DNA from 4 places in the Brevibacillus halotolerans genome. Region 1 is predicted to be linked to each of the others. Evidence: riboswitches for the same ligand, from Rfam matches in the RefSeq annotation. Region 1 holds a riboswitch; each other region holds the start of a gene.

Region 1 (4,601 bases):
GCTTTTTCTCCTCCCCTGTAACAATTTCGATACATACATGAGATGAGGGAGTTTACATGAGTGAATTTACAAGCCTAGTGAAAAGTCGACGTTCCGCAAATAATTTCGTTGAAGGGGTAGAAATTACCCGACCCGAGCTTGAAGAGATCTTTACTTTGGCTAAATATGCTCCTTCTGCTTTTAATCTTCAGCATACACATTATCTTGTCGTAACGGATCCAGCCTTGAAAGAAAAAATTTATGAATCCTGCAAGCAGTATAAGGTGCATTCAGCTTCAGCGGTCATATTGGTGTTGGGCAATCGTTACGCTTATCAAGCAGTGGAAAAAATAAACGAGGGAATGCATCATCTCGGAATTTTGAGTAAACAAGAGCTAGATCGTACCGTTGAGACTGTGACGGGGATATATGAGGGTAAGGGTGAATCCTTTATGAAGGAAGAAGCCATTCGTAATGCAAGCCTTTCTGCGATGCTGTTCATGCTATCTGCGAAAGATAAAGGTTGGGATACGTGCCCAATGATTGGATTTGATCCAGGTGCTATTAAGGAAATTTTAGAAATTCCTGATGGATATGAAACAGTCATGATGATTACTATCGGAAAAGAAAAGCTCTCAAGCCAACGTCCACGCGGCTATCGTAAGCCGAACGGAGAGTTTGTAAGCTACAATGGTATGTGATTTCTATGAAAACATTGCTAAAGCTGTTAATGGGACATGCTGTGGCAATGTTTTTTTACTATAGAGGAATTGGCGCTTTTTATAGATGAACCTGATCCTAGATGCATCCTCTTAAGCCTTTCTGGACAAAAGTGTTCCATCTTATGAGTGGAATTATAGAAGGGCTTTAATTTCATATAGCGTAAACGTGGAATAACGAATATAATTTGTTCTAGGTAAACTTTTTGTCCTACTTTCAAAATAAGGATATAAAGTGAATATTTCCAAGGAAAAACTACATATGGTAGTGGAATAGGTGTATTTGTTTCATAACGGATACTTAAAAGGGAAGCCGGTGTAAATCCGGCACGGTCCCGCCGCTGTAAGGGGGAGTCTTATGCAAATATGTCACTGGATCATATCTGGGAAGACGCATGGAGATGATGAACCCAAGTCAGAAGACCTGCCTATTCTAGAAATGCTGTTAGACCTACGGGGAGATAGGGAGGTGTTTTGAATGCTAAAAGACCGATGTGATGTGTTCATAAACGATAGGCATTTCTGACCTTTTTAATCTGGTTGGTAATGTTTTTTTGTTTTTTAACATTTTTAGAATAATTAAATTATATAAAAGGTGATAAAAATGTATTTGAAACGGTCTGCATTTATTACTTCTTTTGTTGGACTAGTAGCGCTGCTAACAATCATTATCGCTGGCTGTGGTAACACAACAAAAGAAGGAGAAAATAGAGCAACTCAAGATAGTTCAAAAGTTCTTACGTTTTCCTGGTCTGGAGATATCGGAGACGTAAATCCTCATACCTATTTTCCGAATCAATGGTTCTCACAAGCTATGGTATATGAATCTCTCGTTTACTACGGTGAAGGCGGGGAGCTTAAACCGTGGCTGGCCCAAAGCTGGGATGTATCGAAGGATGGAAAAGAGTATGTGTTTCATCTAAGAAAAGATGTTACATTTTCGGATGGATCGCCGTTTAATGCTACAATCGTGAAGAAAAATTTCGATACGGTTTTAGCTAATGCTCCCCAACATGAATGGATGGAATTAATAAATCAAATTAAAAGTACTGAGGTAGTGGACGATTTTACGTTTAAATTAATTTTGAACAAGCCATATTACCCAACTCTTCAGGAGCTTACGTACATCAGACCTTTACGATTTGTAGGAGAAGCTGCCTTTCCTGATAGCCAAAACACATTTAAAGACGGGCTCAAGTCACAGATTGGGACAGGTCCATGGGTACTAAGCGAATATAAGAAAAATGAAAGGGCTGTCTTTACAAGAAACGAGAAGTATTGGGGCGAGAAACCGAAAGTCGATAAGGTGATTGTTAAAGTCATACCTGACGGTGAATCGAGAGTTCTCGCTTTTGAGAAGAAGGACATTGATTTGATTTTTGGGAACGGAGTCATAAGCCAGGATTCGTTCCGGTTTCTGAAGGATTCGGGAAAATATGAAACCAAACTATCAGAACCTACGGCTACAAGGGCGTTACTCTTTAATACGAACAGAGAAGCTCTCAAAGAGCGTAACTTACGTCTAGCTATTCAGCATGCCTTTGATAAGCAGGCTGTCATCGATCATATCTTTTACGGCACAGAAAGAAAAGCTGATACGTTATTTGCACCTACCATTCCATATACGAAGATTGATGTAAAACCGTATGAACACGATGAAGAAAAAGCGAAACAATTGTTGGATGAAGCGGGCTGGAAACAAGTAAATGGCAAACCATTTAGAGAGAAGGCTGGAAAACCGCTACAATTGGAGCTGATGTTTATTAGCTCAGACAACATCCAGAAGGCGATCGCAGAATATACCCAAGGTGAGTTTAGAAAATTAGGGATAGATATGAAGCTGACAAGTAAGGAAGAAGAGGATTTTTGGGCTACAGCCAATGAAGGCAGCTTTGATTTATTATTTACGGCAAGCTGGGGTGTTCCATTTGATCCACATTCCTATTTATCTGCTATCACAACACCTTCGGAAGGTGGCAGTCCGGATTACAAAGCTCTATCAGGGCTACCAGGCAAGAAAGAATTAGATAAAAAAATCAAGGAAGTATTAGTAAGTACAGATGAAGCACACAGAAAGATGCTTTATACAGATATTTTAACAACATTGCACGAACAGGCTGCTTACTTACCAATATCTTATCAATCTAATATAGCGGTCTATCATAAAAATCTGAGCGGGGTTCATTTCTTGCCTCAAGAATATGAAGTTCCTTTCACTACCATTGATATGAAGTGAAGTGGGGTTATGTAAAAACGGCAAAGGAGTAGTAAATGGGTTGGTTTATTGTTAAACGTCTCACAAGTTTACTGCCAATATTATTGGGAATTTCTCTGATCACTTTTATTCTGCTCCACTTAACACCTGGGGATCCGGCCGTAGCTTACTTGAGGGCGTCACATATTCCTCCAACAGATGAGGCAGTGGCTTCCCTTCGAGCAGAGCTAGGGCTGGACAAGCCCCTGTATATCCAGTATGTAAATTGGTTAGGAAAAGTGGTTCAATTGGATTTAGGGGTTTCTTATGTGTCGAAGAAATCTATATGGGATGAAATTATTCTCCATTTCTCCCCAACGCTGCAACTTGCATGTGCTTCATTGCTCCTGATTATTTTTATTAGTTTACCTTTAGGAATGTTTTCTGCCCTTTACAAGGGGAAATTAATTGATCAGGTTAGCAGGATGCTTGCCTTTGTAAGCGTCTCGATGCCTGCTTTTTGGCTCGGATTTCTATTCATCTATTTTTTATCGGTAAAGTTAGATTTATTTCCCGTATTGGGAAGGGGAACTTTTGCCCATCTAGTGCTTCCGGCCCTGACATTGGCTTTTCCTTATATAGGTACGTACATGCGCTTGCTTCGCACCAGTATGCTAGAAAATTTGAATGAGCCATTTGTCGTGTATGCGAGAGCGCGAGGGCTGCGAGAAAGTCTAATCATTGGTAGACATGTGTTTAAAAAATCCTTATTACCTGTGTTAACTGGACTTGGCATGAGCATTGGAAACATGCTAAGCGGAGCCGTAATTGTTGAGACCGTCTTTGCATGGCCTGGTATAGGCTCCTTGTTTGTCACTTCTATTTTACACCGTGATTATCCGATGGTTCAGAGCTGTTTATTGTTTATGGGTGTGATCTTTGTCGTCTGCAATCTCCTTGTGGATATTGCATATGCTTTCCTAGATCCCCGGATAAAATGGGAAGGAGAGCAATAAGTGTGTTGAAAAAATTGAAGCAAAAGCTACTGTCGCAAAAGCTCATGATCATTTGCAGCATGATTATCATCCTCATGATACTATTGGCTCTGTTTGCTCCTTTTTTGTCTCCAAATGATCCGAATCTAGTTGATATCACGCAAAAGCTACAAGGCCCTTCCTCGAAGTTTCCGTTAGGGACAGATCATTTAGGCAGATGTATATGGTCTCGACTGATCTATGGAACACGAACCTCACTGGGGACAGCTTTTTTTGTCATGGGATTTACCATGCTAATTAGTCTTCCAGTTGGGATTTTTGCAGGCTATAGAGGTGGTTGGGTTGATTATCTGTTCATGCGAATTTGTGATATTTTCATGGCTTTTCCAAGCTTGCTTCTGTCATTAGCTTTGATTGGAATCCTCGGACCCGGTCTGGGGAATATGATTTTTGCCATGGTGCTTGTCCAATGGGTGTTTTATGCGCGAATCATTCGAGGAATGGTTCTTAGTGTGAAGGAGCAACCCTTTATCTTAGCAGCAAAAGTGTGCGGAACACCAAAGCTGGTCATTGTTCTAAAGCATATCTTACCCACCATTGTATCGCAGGTGGTCGTTTTAGCTTTTATGGACATTGGAGGAGTTGTTTTAGCTATTTCTGGTCTCTCATTTCTGGGCCTTGGCATACAGCCGCCAGGAGCGGAGTGGGGAATGA
Region 2 (4,601 bases), 190 kb from region 1:
GGTTACCTCTGATCCTGTTCCACTTGTTGTCGGAATGGCAATGAAAGGAAGGTCTTTTTGATTCGACACTTGTTTCGCAAAATATTTCATTGCTTTCGCTGCATCGATAGCTGAGCCTCCTCCTAGTGCAACAATCGTATCCGTTTCAAACTCACTGAGGGCTTTCATTCCACTTACAACAACCTCGATTGGCGGGTCTGGAACGATATCACTAAAAACCAAGTGCTTATTACTCGCGTCAATCTGGTCAATGACATGCTGAATCATTCCCGATTGAACCATAAAAGGGTCTGTGACAATAAAAATGCGTTTTTCTTTCAGATCCTGCAGGCGATGTAGTGCGCCTTGTCCCATGTAAATATCTGTTTTAAAACTAACCTTATCCATGCTGACACCTCCATTTGGAATAAAAAAAGAGGCTTTTTAGAAGGGAGCATACCCTTTAAAAGCCTCTTTGCTATCTACATAAGTAACACGTCTTTGTGTAACCTGTATTCTGTTTTCTACCAATACTGTACTACTATATTTACCATATAGTCAACTATGTATTGATTGTTATTTTTAAAAACACTATACACGTCTTTGTGTATAAAAACCTTTTGCATCAAAGGTTTGATATGATTCGGCAAGCACTGCATTGTGCCTGTTCAGTTGTCAAGACTTAGCAAAATGTTGATTTATCAATTTGTACAACAATGGAAGTAAAAGAGGTGTGAGTACGAAATAAAAAACGAAATTCCCAATTGCATGCATCGTATCATAGGGGACTCCTGCTAGATAATAAGCAAGAAAATAAGTTGAATCGTAAAGCGGTACCTGACAAAGAGAGTTAACAAACCCGTAAAGCATTCCTGTAAATCCGGCGTATATGGCCATCACAAACAAGGAAAGCTTTGGAAACACAGGACGTATAAATATACCGGTTACCACGACAATTATACAGTATGCAATGATCTGCGGGATAATCCAAATCCCGATCCCTAGGACCATATTTGACAAAATCATCACAATTATCGCAAGCAACAAACCATATCGAAGTCCCATCAGAATTGTCATAAGAATGACAAATGTTGTCACGGGCTGTACGTTAGGTATGGACGACAGTGCAATCCGACCAGCAACAGACAAGGCAGCTAAGATAGCTAGCAACGTTATGCCTCTTACACTGGATAGGGATGCTTTGTGTATTTGATGGTTAGGAGGCATGTAAATCCCACTTAATGACATCGCCATCTTTGACTTTAAGATCCTTGGCTCCTGTAACCGCTGGTGCTCCGTTCACTTCGTATAACCAATACTTTTTCTCTGCTGGATTTTGCTTCACATCCTCAATTGACGTGATAAATCCATTATCGTCTTCCACTTTAAAATTGGTTTTCATCAACTCATACAAGGTTTGATCCCCTTTGAATTGAATTGTTTTTTCAGCAATTTTGGTTTTGCCCTGATCGCTTGAAACTTCCACAACGATCTTGTTTTCAACCTTTTCTTCTGCTGATGTGTTTTGCGCTACTTCATTATTTGAACAACCCACTACACTTACCAGCGCAAGTGCAATAAGTAAGGCGATTTGACAAACTCTTCTTACCATTTCCGCTCCTTTCTCCATAAAAAAAGTCTAGTGAGGCGGGAACATCACTAGACTTGGACTAACCACTTTCGCCTCGAAATGGTTAGCCTTTCAGTAGTTTTTAGGTAAAAGACCTGACTTAAGACCGGAAAACAGTCTATCACAGTGGCGGGACCGCGTTGGATTTGCACCAAACTTCCATTACCTAAAACTATTATTATTTACATGAATGAGATGTGACCCATTTGAAAATATTATAGCACAAGAAATGGACTTGACAATCATGCTGTTGTGACAAAATATAGTTGTATTCTTCCATATTTTAAGACAGGTGACGTAAAATTCCCCGAGCAATATGAACGCCGCATGCTCCTGCTTGCGCAAGTCCTCGCGTTAAACCTGCTCCATCGCCGCCTGCATATAAACCACTAATTTCTGTTTCAAAGTGCGGATTCAAATATGGACGTGCTGAATAGAATTTCGCTTCTACTCCATAAAACAGCGTGTGTTCACTTGCAATACCCGGCGTAACATGATCGAGTGCCTCTACCATTTCAATTAAGCTTTTCATTGTATTATATGGTAATACTAGGCCGAGATCACCTGGTACGGCTTCTTTTAACGTTGGCTCAATAAATCCCTCTTTCAGTCGTTTTTCTGTCGAACGCCGCCCACGTTTTATATCGCCAAAGCGCTGTACAATCACGGAGCCGTTAGAAAGATCATTCGCTCGTCTTGATACCTCTTTCGCGTATTCGTTTGGCTTATCAAATGGTTCTGTAAAGACATGAGACACAAGCAGAGCAAAGTTCGTGTTAGGGGACCCCAGCTTCTCATCCTTGTATGCATGCCCGTTAGCCGCCATTACACCGCTGTGATTTTCTACAACAACATGACCGCTTGGATTGGAACAAAAGCTTCGCACAATTTGATCCGTAGAAGATTTGAACAAGAACTTCCCTTCATATAGATGCTTATTGATTTCTTCCATGACTACATTGGTCGTTTCTACACGAACCCCCACATCTACTTGATTGTTACTCAATCGTAGGCCCTGTTTTTTCAAAATCTCACCGAACCATTGCGAGCCGTCTCGGCCAGGAGCAATAACGATTTTGTTCGCTCGGTACTCCTGACCCTTTTTACAGGTAATTCCGCGAATTTCTTTACCACCTTCCGTTTGCTCAACAATGATATCTTCCACTTCCTGCTTAAAAAGCATTGTAATTTTTGATTCTAGCTCTTCGCAGATACTCTTCAAAATCTCCAAGTTTTGTTCCGTACCTAAATGACGGACATTTGCACGCAGTAGTTTCAGTCCAACTGCTTGCCCCTTACGTTCTATATCACGGACAGCCTCCGTGGTTGGATCGGTTATATTGGGAGTTGCTCCGTGTTTTAAATTAATATCATCAACATATTTAATCAGCTCAAGCACTTCAGAAGGTGCTAAATAATCGGTCATCCAGCCACCGAATTCTGTCGTGATGTTAAATTTTCCATCTGAATAAGCTCCTGCTCCACCAAATCCGTTGGTAATTGAGCAGGCTGGCAAGCAACCACTAAAATCCTTTCGACCTGCTGGAGGCGGACATTTACTAATTTTTTTCTCAAGGATGGGACAGCGACGCGAGTAAATATTATGTCCTTTTTCAATCAACAGGATCTGTAAATCAGGTTTTTTATGGATCAATTCATATGCCGTAAAAATTCCTGCTGGACCAGCTCCGACAATGATAACATCATAATTCATAGATGTTGCCCCCTTGAAAATGTTAGGAAATTACAAGCCTTATTGATTATAACATTCCTTTTTAAATAATCAAGAAACAATCCGAACGTTTTTATTATATATTTATTTTTTGTTCGTATTATTCATTTGTAATTGTTCTTGGGAAAAAGTTCAATAAAACGATATTTCCTTCTTAATCCTTTCATTTCTAGATTGATATATAAGACAGAAAATTAGTACAATGATTAAAAAGACGAAAAAGGAGAGAACCTACTCGTGCATGCTGAACCAATTCTTACTTTAAACAAGGTAAGCTGGAAACGCGGTGATACACCTATTCTTAAAGAAATAAGCTGGAACATTCATTCTCAAGAGCATTGGTGTCTACTCGGTCTAAATGGATCAGGTAAATCAACCATCCTCCAGCTTCTAAACGGCTATATATGGCCTACTTCTGGAGAAATTGAGGTTCTTGGGAAAAAGTTCGGTACCTATGACTTGCGACAGTTACGCAAAGAAATCGGCCTTGTCAGTAGTTCTCTGCAACAACAGCTTCGAGGTGGCGATACCGCGCTAGAGATTGTATTATCTGGTAAACACGCTTCTTTAAGCCTTTACGAGCCAAAGCTTCAAGAAGAGATAGAGCAGGCAAAAGCTCTATTAGAACAATTTGGTTGTACTCATTTAGAGCATCGTCCCTATCAGGTTTTGTCACAAGGCGAACGTCAGCGTATTTTATTAGCCCGTGCCCTAATGGCATCCCCACGATTGTTGATTTTAGATGAGCCTACAACGGGTCTTGATTTTATAGCACGTGAACAATTATTACTGTACATTGAAACAATAGCGAAACAGCCTAATTCTCCTACCATTATCTACGTCACCCATCATATAGAAGAAATTTTGCCTTGTTTTACTCATACGCTCTTACTCAAGAATGGGAGCATTTTTGATTCTGGTCAGACACAAGACATGCTTGGTCCAGAGCTTTTATCCCGTTTCTTTGGGATCGAGATTCAGCTTGAACACGCTATGGGCCGACATTGGTTGTTTTGTAAAGAGCCTGTCGGCAAGCGTCCCTGATGAGCTTTATCTATCAAAAAGAAAATTTTATAGGTAAAAACAAAAAGATATCCATATAAGTAAGCAGAACGATAATAGAAGGACAAAAACAAAGGACTGATTTTATGATGTGCGGGATTAAAAACAAAGCATAAACAAAGAGACTTACTGCTTCCCATGCACCGGCAAACTATTATGAACAGAATAGAACAGGATTTGTTGAAGGATTCGAATATT
Region 3 (4,601 bases), on a different contig from region 1:
AGCTTACAGCATAATCATTATCAAGCGAAGAAGCTTCGTCGCCTTCTATGATTTGGGATGTAGCGACTATAATGAGAGGGGTGGCCAGAACATTCTTCATGGATTCTTCTACTAAATGAGGTTTGGTAGGAAAGCGTTCAAGCAAGAAATCCTGAGCTAGCTGGTTAAACCGTTCCTTAGCAGCGCCTCGAATGACATAGAAGTGCCAAGGCTCTCGCAAGCGATCATTGGGTGCTAATATAGCTGCTTCTAGAAGCTGCTCGATCTTTTCTTTTTCTACAGGGCGACCATCGTAGGCGCGTATAGCTTGACGTTGTTGTAAGGTGTGTAAGAGGGACATGTTTTAACAACCTTTCTATAATATGTTAATTATGATACTGTATATTCAAATATATTTTCCTCTATGCATAAAAATAGAAGATTTCTAATAGTATGTCAGTATACGATCTTCTTTCACCTCTTGTCCAGTCCCGTGTGGGCTAGACAGAAAAGTATGGACAATAAAATGCAAATTGGATTATGATAGAACTAATCACATAAGCTTGGGAATAAAGGAATTGTTACATGAGAAACGATTCACATGGGGAAGTTGGTGAAAATCCAACACGGTCCCGCCACTGTAATTGGAGAGCCCGTTTTTGTCACTGGATATTATAAATTTTCAGAAGACGAAAAGGAGCAGAATATTCCAAGAGTCAGGCTACCCTCTTTATTCTAACAACACCGTCAGACCTACGGCAGATGGGGAGGTGTTATGAGAGCAGTTTTGCTACAGAAGGGAATATTCCTTTCCAAAAAATAACAAGCTCATCATAACAGCACTTCTCACGTAAGTCAGACGGGGAAGCGCTGTTTTTTTTATTGTATAAAAATGTAAGGTTGATTGCAAATAAGGATAGGGGGCTTGGAGTAGATGGAGAAAGGAAAAATTCTACTAATTGGCTTTGGACCAGGACATCATGATCACATTACGCATCGGGCAAAAGAGGCTATCCTAGAATGCGAAGTGATAATTGGCTACAACACTTATGTAGATTTAATTCGAGAGCTTATTTCAGACAAAAGTGTCGTGCGTACTGGGATGACAGAAGAGGTTAGCCGTGCTCAAGAAGCGGTAAGATTGGCTGAGTTAGGTCAAGTTGTTGGCGTTATTTCTAGTGGGGATGCTGGGGTATACGGCATGGCCGGACTAGTTTATGAAGTCCTAGTCGAAAAAGGCTGGACAGAATCTACTGGGGTGAAGGTAGAGGTTGTACCTGGAATTTCATCCATTCAGTCTTGCGCGTCTTTATTGGGTGCTCCCATTATGCATGACGCTTGCACAATCAGCTTGAGTGACCATCTTACACCGTGGGAAACGATTGCTAAGCGTGTAGAAGCAGCTGCTTCTGCTGATTTTGTCATTGCGCTGTATAACCCGCGCAGTGGTCGCCGTACACGACAAATTGTAGAAACACAACAAATATTATTAAAATATCGTTCTCCTGAAACGCCAGTAGGAATCGTAAAGAGCGCCTATAGAGATCGAGAACATGTTGTAATTACAACACTTGCAGACATGCTACAGCATGACATTGGAATGCTGACAACAGTAATCATCGGGAACTCGACTACCTTTGTTTACGACCAAAAAATTATTACTCCGCGCGGATATCAACGTAAATATACGTTAAATCGCATGGATCAACCGTTAAAACCTCATGAACGCTTGCAGGAGAAGGCAGAGCCTTGGGCGCTTCACAGCCAGCCTCAGAGTGGAAATCCGGTATCTGAGTCATCTTCTGTGCAAGAAGTGGCTGTAGCGACTTCACCGCAGGCTACAATACAAGAAGCTCAGGTTTCTGATTCCGCACCATCAGCGGCGATGGAAGCCCTTTCAAATCCCAGGCAATTCTCAAGGGAAGTAGAACAGAATTCTTTTCAGGAAGAGACAGAGAGCTTTCAAGCTCCTAAACAAGCGGTAAAGGCCTTTCAATTAGCGATGGAAGCGCTTGCGTGCGTTGATGAAAAGACAGCCTTGGAGTTAAATCAGGGTATCACTCCACCACCTCGCCCGTTTAGCGGAGTTGTTGATATTTTAGAGCTAGGCGTTTCGCCTGGTGTAGCTCGTAAGAATTTTACCTCTGAACAAATGCGTCTATTGGCCGATTTGACCAAGGATGGCGGAGAAATGATGTACAGCATTGAGCATCAAATTATTCTTCGCTTACCGCAGGTAGATCCAGAGCAGGTCACGCAACAATTAAGAGCAGTTGGCTTTCAATTGTTTCCGATCGGGGCTAGTGCGCAGGTGAAAGCTTGTGATTTTTGTGATTTAGAAAAGGATGAATCGATCCCTGTAGCTGAGGAATTAGGTAGACGATTAGATGGTCTAGCTGTGCCAAAGGATTTAAAAATTGGCTTTAACGGCTGCGGAATGGCTTGCTATGGTGCAGTTATGGAGGACATTGGTCTTGTATACCGACGTGGCGCATATGATGTGTTTTTAGGTGGCAAGCGTATCGGACGTAACGCTCATCCTGGACAACGTATAGCTGAGGGAGTTCCAGAAGAACAGATTATTGGACTTGTAGAACGGATTGTGGATGAGTATAAGACAAAAGGTCATATCGAGGAACGATTCCATAAATTCTTTAAACGTACAGGGCAGGTACTTGAATACCGCTATCAGGAATTCGTAGCTCCATTGCAGATCGAAGAACCGTGTGGAGATTAAGGGGGGGAATTTTTTGAACGGAATACTTTTTATCGGTCATGGTAGCAGAGATGCCGAGGGAAATGAGCATCTTCTACAGTTTACACAGCGAGTTACTGAATTGTTACAGGAACAAACAGACGTGACACTGTATGAGACTTGTTTCTTGGAGTTAACCAGACCAACCATTATGCAAGGTGTGCAAAAAATAGTAGAACGTGGAGCTACCACTGTAGCAATGGTACCTTTAATGCTGTTTCAAGCAGCCCACGCTAAACTGCACATCCCGCATGAAATAGACGAGGCTAAGGCGAAATATCCCCATGTAGATTTTCGTTATGGGCGCCCCATAGGTGTGCATGAGGACATGGTGCAAATTTTGCGGGATCGCTTACAAAATACAACTGCCTATACTCCACTAGAACCGGCTAACAAGGATAGTGCCATTCTTTTAGTAGGTCGTGGTAGCAGTGATTCAGATGCAAACAGCGATCTTTGTAAAATAGCCCGCTTGTTATGGGAGAGCACAGGGGTAGGTAACGTTGAAGTGGCGTACATGGGCGTTACCTATCCGACAGTGGAAGAAGGATTAGTCCGTTGTGTAAGACAGGGAGCTAAGCAGATTTATGTCCTTCCTTATTTGTTATTTACGGGTATCCTGTTAAAACGTCTAGAAGAAAACTTACAACAGTTTCATCAGGACTTCCCTGATATACATGCCTCGATGAGCGAGGCATTAGGCTTCCATGAACTGCTAGAACAAATTGTAGTAGATCGTTCTATAGAAGCATTACAGGGACGGGCATTAGCCAACTGCGATCTTTGTCAATTTAGAAAACTTGCTGTATTCGATCATCATCACCATCACGACCATGATCACGACCATGATCACCATCATGACCATGATCACCACCATGATCACCATCATGACCATGATCACCACCATGATCATGATCATCACCATGCAAACGGACATAGCCATACCCCTGTAACCCAAGATGGGCATACAGCCTGTAGCAAGGAGTCTCAGGCTACAGAAGCTGATGATAAACGGGGGGTACGTGTATGATCCTGTTTTTGGCAGGGACAAGTGATGCACGCGAATTGGCTGTCCTTTTGAAGTCTACTGGTGTTGATCTACTGGCAACGGTTGTTACCGATTCTGCCGCTAAAAGCTTGGAGGACGAGGGAATTACGACGCGAGTAGGAAGACTACCACTAGCGGATATGATTGCCTTAGCCAAGGAACAGAAGGCTACAACCATTGTGGATGCAAGTCATCCTTTTGCAGAAGAAGCATCTAAAAATGCGATGGCTTGCGCAGAAGAATTACAGCTTCCTTACATCCGGTATGAAAGGGAGACCCGTAGTTATGTTGACCATCCTAATGTGCTCATAGTGGAAAATTATGAACAAGCAGCATTGGAAGCACAACAAAGAAAAGGCGTAGTGATGCTAACTACAGGAAGCAAAACGCTTGGAACGTTTACGAAGCATTTGCTAGGTGATCCCGAGATTCGTTTGATTGCACGAATGCTGCCACGTAAAGACAATATGGAAAAATGTGAAGAGTTAGGCGTAGAGCAAAAAAATATTATTGCCATGCAAGGTCCTTTCTCTAAAGAATTGAATGCCGCTTTGTATACACAATATGGTGTTACTACAATGATTACAAAAGAAAGCGGTAAGGTAGGCGCTGTAGACGAGAAGCTAGCGGCAGCCCTAGAGCTTGGCATCTATACCATTATGATCGACAGACCGAAACTCGTGTATGGAGAGACGCATCACACATTTGAGAGCGTTTTGAAAGCGTTACGAACACAGGCTACGGTCTAAAAAATAACGGAACCAAAGAGGGGAGAAATCATATGTCATCGCAATTTCATACGGAGTTTAAACCAATCAC
Region 4 (4,601 bases), on a different contig from region 1:
CGTACGTGCTGAAAAGCTTGAGGAGATGATTTGGTTCATTAAGTCCCCTGTAATGAGGTAATTGATATCTCCTTTTTGCAAGCTAGCTCGTTTGACAGCGAGGTCAAAAGCTTCTTCCATCATCATTTTTTCGGCCTTTTCAAAGCTGTCTTGCTCCAGCCAGGTATCACTATGAAGAATATCAAAATCATTCGCAATTTTTCCTTGTGCTTCAAAAGGCCCACCAACTGTTGCCGTGGATAAAATCGTTGGTTTGCTTGGAAAAATCCATGATTGATGTCCCTTTAACATCTCAAGATCCTCCTACTGCAAAAGTAAAAAACCATTTTATTAACGCGATGAAAAATGCGGCAACTACACCAAAAACGATAACAGAGCCTGCTAATTTAAACATGTTGCCGCCCACACCAAGTACATATCCTTCACTTTTGTGTTCAATAGCTGCTGAAGCAATCGAATTGGCAAAACCGGTAACAGGCACAGCGGTTCCCGCACCTCCAAATTGTGCAATCTTGTCGTAAACACCAAAACCAGTTAGGAGAACAGAAATGGCGATTAGGACAGCAGAGGTTGGGTTTCCAGCGCTTTTTTCATCAAAGTGAAAAAAGTGAATGAAAAAGGTTTGAATAAATTGTCCAAGTAAACAAATCAAACCACCAACCCAAAAAGCCCGAATGGTATTTTTAAGCACAGGTCGTGGAGGTTCTAACGCTTTTGCAAAGGCTTGATATTCGATTTGAGTTGCGGTTAATTTACTGTTTTTTGTAGCCATTGTTAACTCCTTTATTGATGTAGTCAAAGTTAATTTGGAATACAAAGCCAGTTTTTATACCTGACTTTTATATATAAAAATCAACAAAGTAACACAATCTAAATACATAGAAGGATTAGATGTTACTAGGGAGGATATTTATGCCTGAATTCTGGGAGATTGTTTTTAGATCAATCGTTACGCTTTTTACTTTATTGTTCTTAACCCGTTTAATGGGAAAACGCCAAATTGCCCAAGCCACTTTTTTTGAATATATTGTAGGTGTTACGATTGGCTCCATTGCGGGATTCATTTCAGCTGACGTCGATGACAGGTTTTTGAACGGATTCGTTAGCATGATCATTTGGGCCCTTATTCCATTTCTTTTCAGTTATCTATCGGTCAAAAGTAAGACAGCGAGCGATATAGTTGAAGGAAATGCTCGTGTACTGATCAAAGATGGAAAAATTATGGAGGACAATCTCAAGAAAGAGAATTATACAGGTGAGGAATTGTTAGAACAATTGCGCCTAAAAGATGTATTCTCGATTGCAGATGTTGAGTATGCACTATTAGAGCAGAATGGTCAGATTAGTGTCCTGCTCAAAAAAGAAAATCAACCGCTTACTGCCAAAGATCTGAATATCCAAGGAGCTCCAAGCCGAGAGCCTCAAACGGTCATTTTGGATGGGAATGTCATGTTAGAGCCTTTAGCAACCACAGGATTGTCGAAAAGATGGCTCCACACAACTCTCAATAAGATGGGAATACCATTGGAAAACGTTTATATAGGACAAGTAGATAGTTATGGGCAATTGAATGTAGATTTATATGATGACCAGATTACTGTACCAGTCCCTCAGGAAAAACCATTGACGTTGTCTACGTTGAAAAAATGCCAAGCAGATTTGGAGACTTTTTCACTTGAAACAAAAAATAACATGGCTAAAAAGGAATATGAAAAGGGGGCTCAAAGCTTAAAAAAAATAATAGAAGAGGTAAAACCTTTTTTACAGAGCTAATAAGGGATCGATACAGAAGCCTTTATAATAGAAACTTTGTCCAGACAAGTTACTAAAATTATCAAGAGGCTAATGCTTAGGCTACATGACAGGAACTTGGTAATGGCAGGGGGAAATTTGATTGGGAAGGTAAGCTATCCTGAATTGGATAGCTTTTTTGCCTTTCTATTACATTCAAGGAAAGATAGAAACGAAGAGTGGTATAAAATGAGAAAGAAAGAAATTTTGGTATAAATTAAATAACATAATTAACATTATGTGAACAAACAACTGGACCGATTACTACTAAACTACAAACATTACGTAAATATTTTACAAAGTTCTTACAAACCTATCACAAATTCACCATTACCTTGCCATGTTCCACCAAATCGTGTTACACTCACAAACAATTACAACTGATTTATAGCCATGTTACGGTGTTTGATTTCAGGATCAGACTTAAAAGGGAAGTTCGGTGAAAATCCGATGCGGTCCCGCCACTGTAAATGAGGAGCAACATCCGATACACCACTGTTCACTTTTGCAGAGAATGGGAAGGGAGGATGCTTGCGAGGATTCATGAGCCAGGAGACCTGCCGTAAGATGTAACACTCCCACGAGGATGGGCAGGTGTTTGGGTAGGTCGTATGATGATAGTGTACATACACCTATAGGAATTGATTTGTCCAAAAACCCAAGCATCTGTCTCCTTTTGGAACGGATGCTTTTTTGTGCGAATCTTTAAGGAATAACATGTTAGCGGGGCGTAGAGGTCCAATTACGGTGCCACCTGCACTTGAAGCTTGGGTGGTCACCGAGTTAGTAATTTCATTTCGTTACTTTGTTTTACATAGGGGGGAGAAGCATGCAACAAACCGCCACGACAGCCCCAAGGTCAGTAAACAGCATCGGTACGCAATATACAAAAAATTGGATAGCGAAATTGATGGGAAGCGGCGTGGTATTATTTTTATCGCTGACGGTTGCAATCATGCTGGGACCAGTACAAATAGACCCAGTTATCGTTTGGAAGGTCATAGGCTCACATGTTCCTTTTGTACAACAATGGGTAGGGACAGACGTGTCTAACGCGCAGATGCATATTGTTTGGGATATTCGACTGCCACGTGTTTTATTATCTGCGGTTGTAGGTGCCGGGCTGTCTATTGTTGGGATAGCGATTCAGGCATTGATTCGTAATCCTTTAGCTGATCCATATATCTTAGGCGTATCATCAGGGGCATCGGTGGGAGCAACAGCAGTGCTGTTATTTGGTAGTTTGGGAGTATTTGGTTCGTATGCGCTTTCTTTAGCGGCCTTTTTAGGTGCTTTGGCTTCCGTTATATTGGTGTTTCTTTTGTCTTTGGTTGGCGGAAGGGTGCAGCTAATACGTCTCTTGTTAGCTGGAATAGCTGTGTCTATTATGTTGTCAGCGCTTACTAGTTTTTTTATTATGCTGGCACCAAGAGCGGAAAGCCTTTCAAGTGTGCTGTACTGGATGATGGGAAGCTTCACTCGTGCCAAGTGGGAGTCACTTGTATTGCCAACGATTGCAGTACTTTCGTTCTTTATATTTTTATGGGTAAATGCACGCAATCTAAATTTGTTGATCCTAGGGGAAGAAACCTCTACGCTACTTGGTCTACATCCAGAAAATATGCGTAAGATTCTACTGATTACGATTTCTCTCGTTACAGGCTTACTGGTTGCTGTAAGCGGTAGCATTGGCTTTGTTGGTTTAATGTTACCCCATATCTTTCGCTTGTGGGTGGGTTCTGATCATAGGAGACTAATCCCTCTTTGTGCCTGTGGTGGAGCGATTTTTATGATCTGGGCGGATGTATTAGCTAGACTAATCATTGCCCCTGAAGAATTGCCGATAGGAATAGTCACAGCGCTTTGCGGCGGTCCATTTTTTATCTGGATGCTACGTCGTCGGGCGTATACGTTTGGAGGAAGCTAATGTGCCCACAAAATTAGACGTAGACAAGCATGTTGAGTTAAAACAAGTTGGATATGAGATCCAAGGGACATGTATCTTGCAGGATATAGATTTACACGTACAAAAAGGAGAATTCGTAGGCTTGCTTGGCCCGAATGGTAGTGGTAAATCTACTCTCCTTAAGCAGGTATATCGGACTCTATTACCCACTACAGGCAGTATCTATTTACTGGAAAGAGAGCTTGGTCAATACCAACAGAAGCAATTAGCAAAAGAACTAAGTGCAGTGGTTCAAGAAACGCAGATTCAATTTGATTTTAGTGTATACGAGCTTGTACTGATGGGCCGTTCTCCACACAAGAGTATGTGGGAGCAGGAGAATAAGCATGATCTAGCGTTAGTAGAGCAAGCTCTAGCTCAAGTTGGCCTACAGAACATGGGTGATCGGAGTTATCTGAGTTTATCTGGGGGAGAAAAGCAGCGCGTCTTATTAGCAAGAGCAATTGTACAAGAGACCGATCTGTTACTATTGGATGAACCGACTAATCATTTGGACATCCATCATCAATTAGGGATGCTCAAATTGCTGAAACAACAGCAAAAAAGCGTACTGGCCGCTTTACATGATTTAAATTTGGCCGCTATGTTCTGTGATCGTCTTTATATGCTAGAAAAAGGAGTTATCGTTTGCTCTGGAACTCCACAGGAAGTTCTTCGGCCTGAAATTTTAGAACGAGTGTACAAGATTCAAACAGAAGTAACCGTTCATCCAGTTACAGGAAGAGTGAACATTCATTATATGATCCCAGATCAGGTTATTTGTTGAATAAAGGAAAAGGTAGGAAAACAAGATGAACAAATATACTATGCAAAGCTCCACTACCAAGAAGCAAGGCCTTTTGTA

Evidence for each region. A riboswitch is a leader RNA that binds a small molecule or an ion and turns the genes downstream of it on or off. The one in region 1 is predicted to bind cobalamin.
Region 2: it holds a riboswitch for cobalamin, as region 1 does, so the genes downstream of both, O0550_RS05510 (DUF4430 domain-containing protein) here and nikA (nickel ABC transporter substrate-binding protein) in region 1, are expected to answer to the same signal.
Region 3: it holds a riboswitch for cobalamin, as region 1 does, so the genes downstream of both, cobJ (precorrin-3B C(17)-methyltransferase) here and nikA (nickel ABC transporter substrate-binding protein) in region 1, are expected to answer to the same signal.
Region 4: it holds a riboswitch for cobalamin, as region 1 does, so the genes downstream of both, O0550_RS15960 (FecCD family ABC transporter permease) here and nikA (nickel ABC transporter substrate-binding protein) in region 1, are expected to answer to the same signal.

What each region holds. Positions count from the first base shown of each region.
Region 1 is NZ_JAPTNK010000003.1:311,033-315,633, reverse strand. Features, by position in the region: gene O0550_RS06385 (nitroreductase family protein) at 57-680, shown strand; cobalamin riboswitch at 957-1,144, shown strand; gene nikA (nickel ABC transporter substrate-binding protein) at 1,303-2,934, shown strand; gene nikB (nickel ABC transporter permease) at 2,970-3,908, shown strand; gene nikC (nickel ABC transporter permease subunit NikC) at 3,911-4,601, shown strand, end outside.
Region 2 is NZ_JAPTNK010000003.1:123,602-128,202, forward strand. Features, by position in the region: gene O0550_RS05500 (1-propanol dehydrogenase PduQ) at 1-387, opposite strand, end outside; gene O0550_RS05505 (ECF transporter S component) at 655-1,149, opposite strand; gene O0550_RS05510 (DUF4430 domain-containing protein) at 1,196-1,591, opposite strand; adenosylcobalamin (AdoCbl) riboswitch at 1,644-1,796, opposite strand; gene O0550_RS05515 (NAD(P)/FAD-dependent oxidoreductase) at 1,893-3,323, opposite strand; gene O0550_RS05520 (ABC transporter ATP-binding protein) at 3,579-4,385, shown strand.
Region 3 is NZ_JAPTNK010000001.1:521,566-526,166, forward strand. Features, by position in the region: gene O0550_RS02265 (nitroreductase family protein) at 1-340, opposite strand, end outside; cobalamin riboswitch at 535-726, shown strand; gene cobJ (precorrin-3B C(17)-methyltransferase) at 914-2,716, shown strand; gene O0550_RS02275 (sirohydrochlorin chelatase) at 2,730-3,764, shown strand; gene cobK (precorrin-6A reductase) at 3,761-4,531, shown strand; gene O0550_RS02285 (precorrin-8X methylmutase) at 4,564-4,601, shown strand, end outside.
Region 4 is NZ_JAPTNK010000012.1:143,892-148,492, reverse strand. Features, by position in the region: gene spoVAD (stage V sporulation protein AD) at 1-291, opposite strand, end outside; gene spoVAC (stage V sporulation protein AC) at 293-772, opposite strand; gene O0550_RS15965 (DUF421 domain-containing protein) at 913-1,773, shown strand; cobalamin riboswitch at 2,174-2,370, shown strand; gene O0550_RS15960 (FecCD family ABC transporter permease) at 2,621-3,718, shown strand; gene O0550_RS15955 (ABC transporter ATP-binding protein) at 3,720-4,523, shown strand; gene O0550_RS15950 (ABC transporter substrate-binding protein) at 4,549-4,601, shown strand, end outside.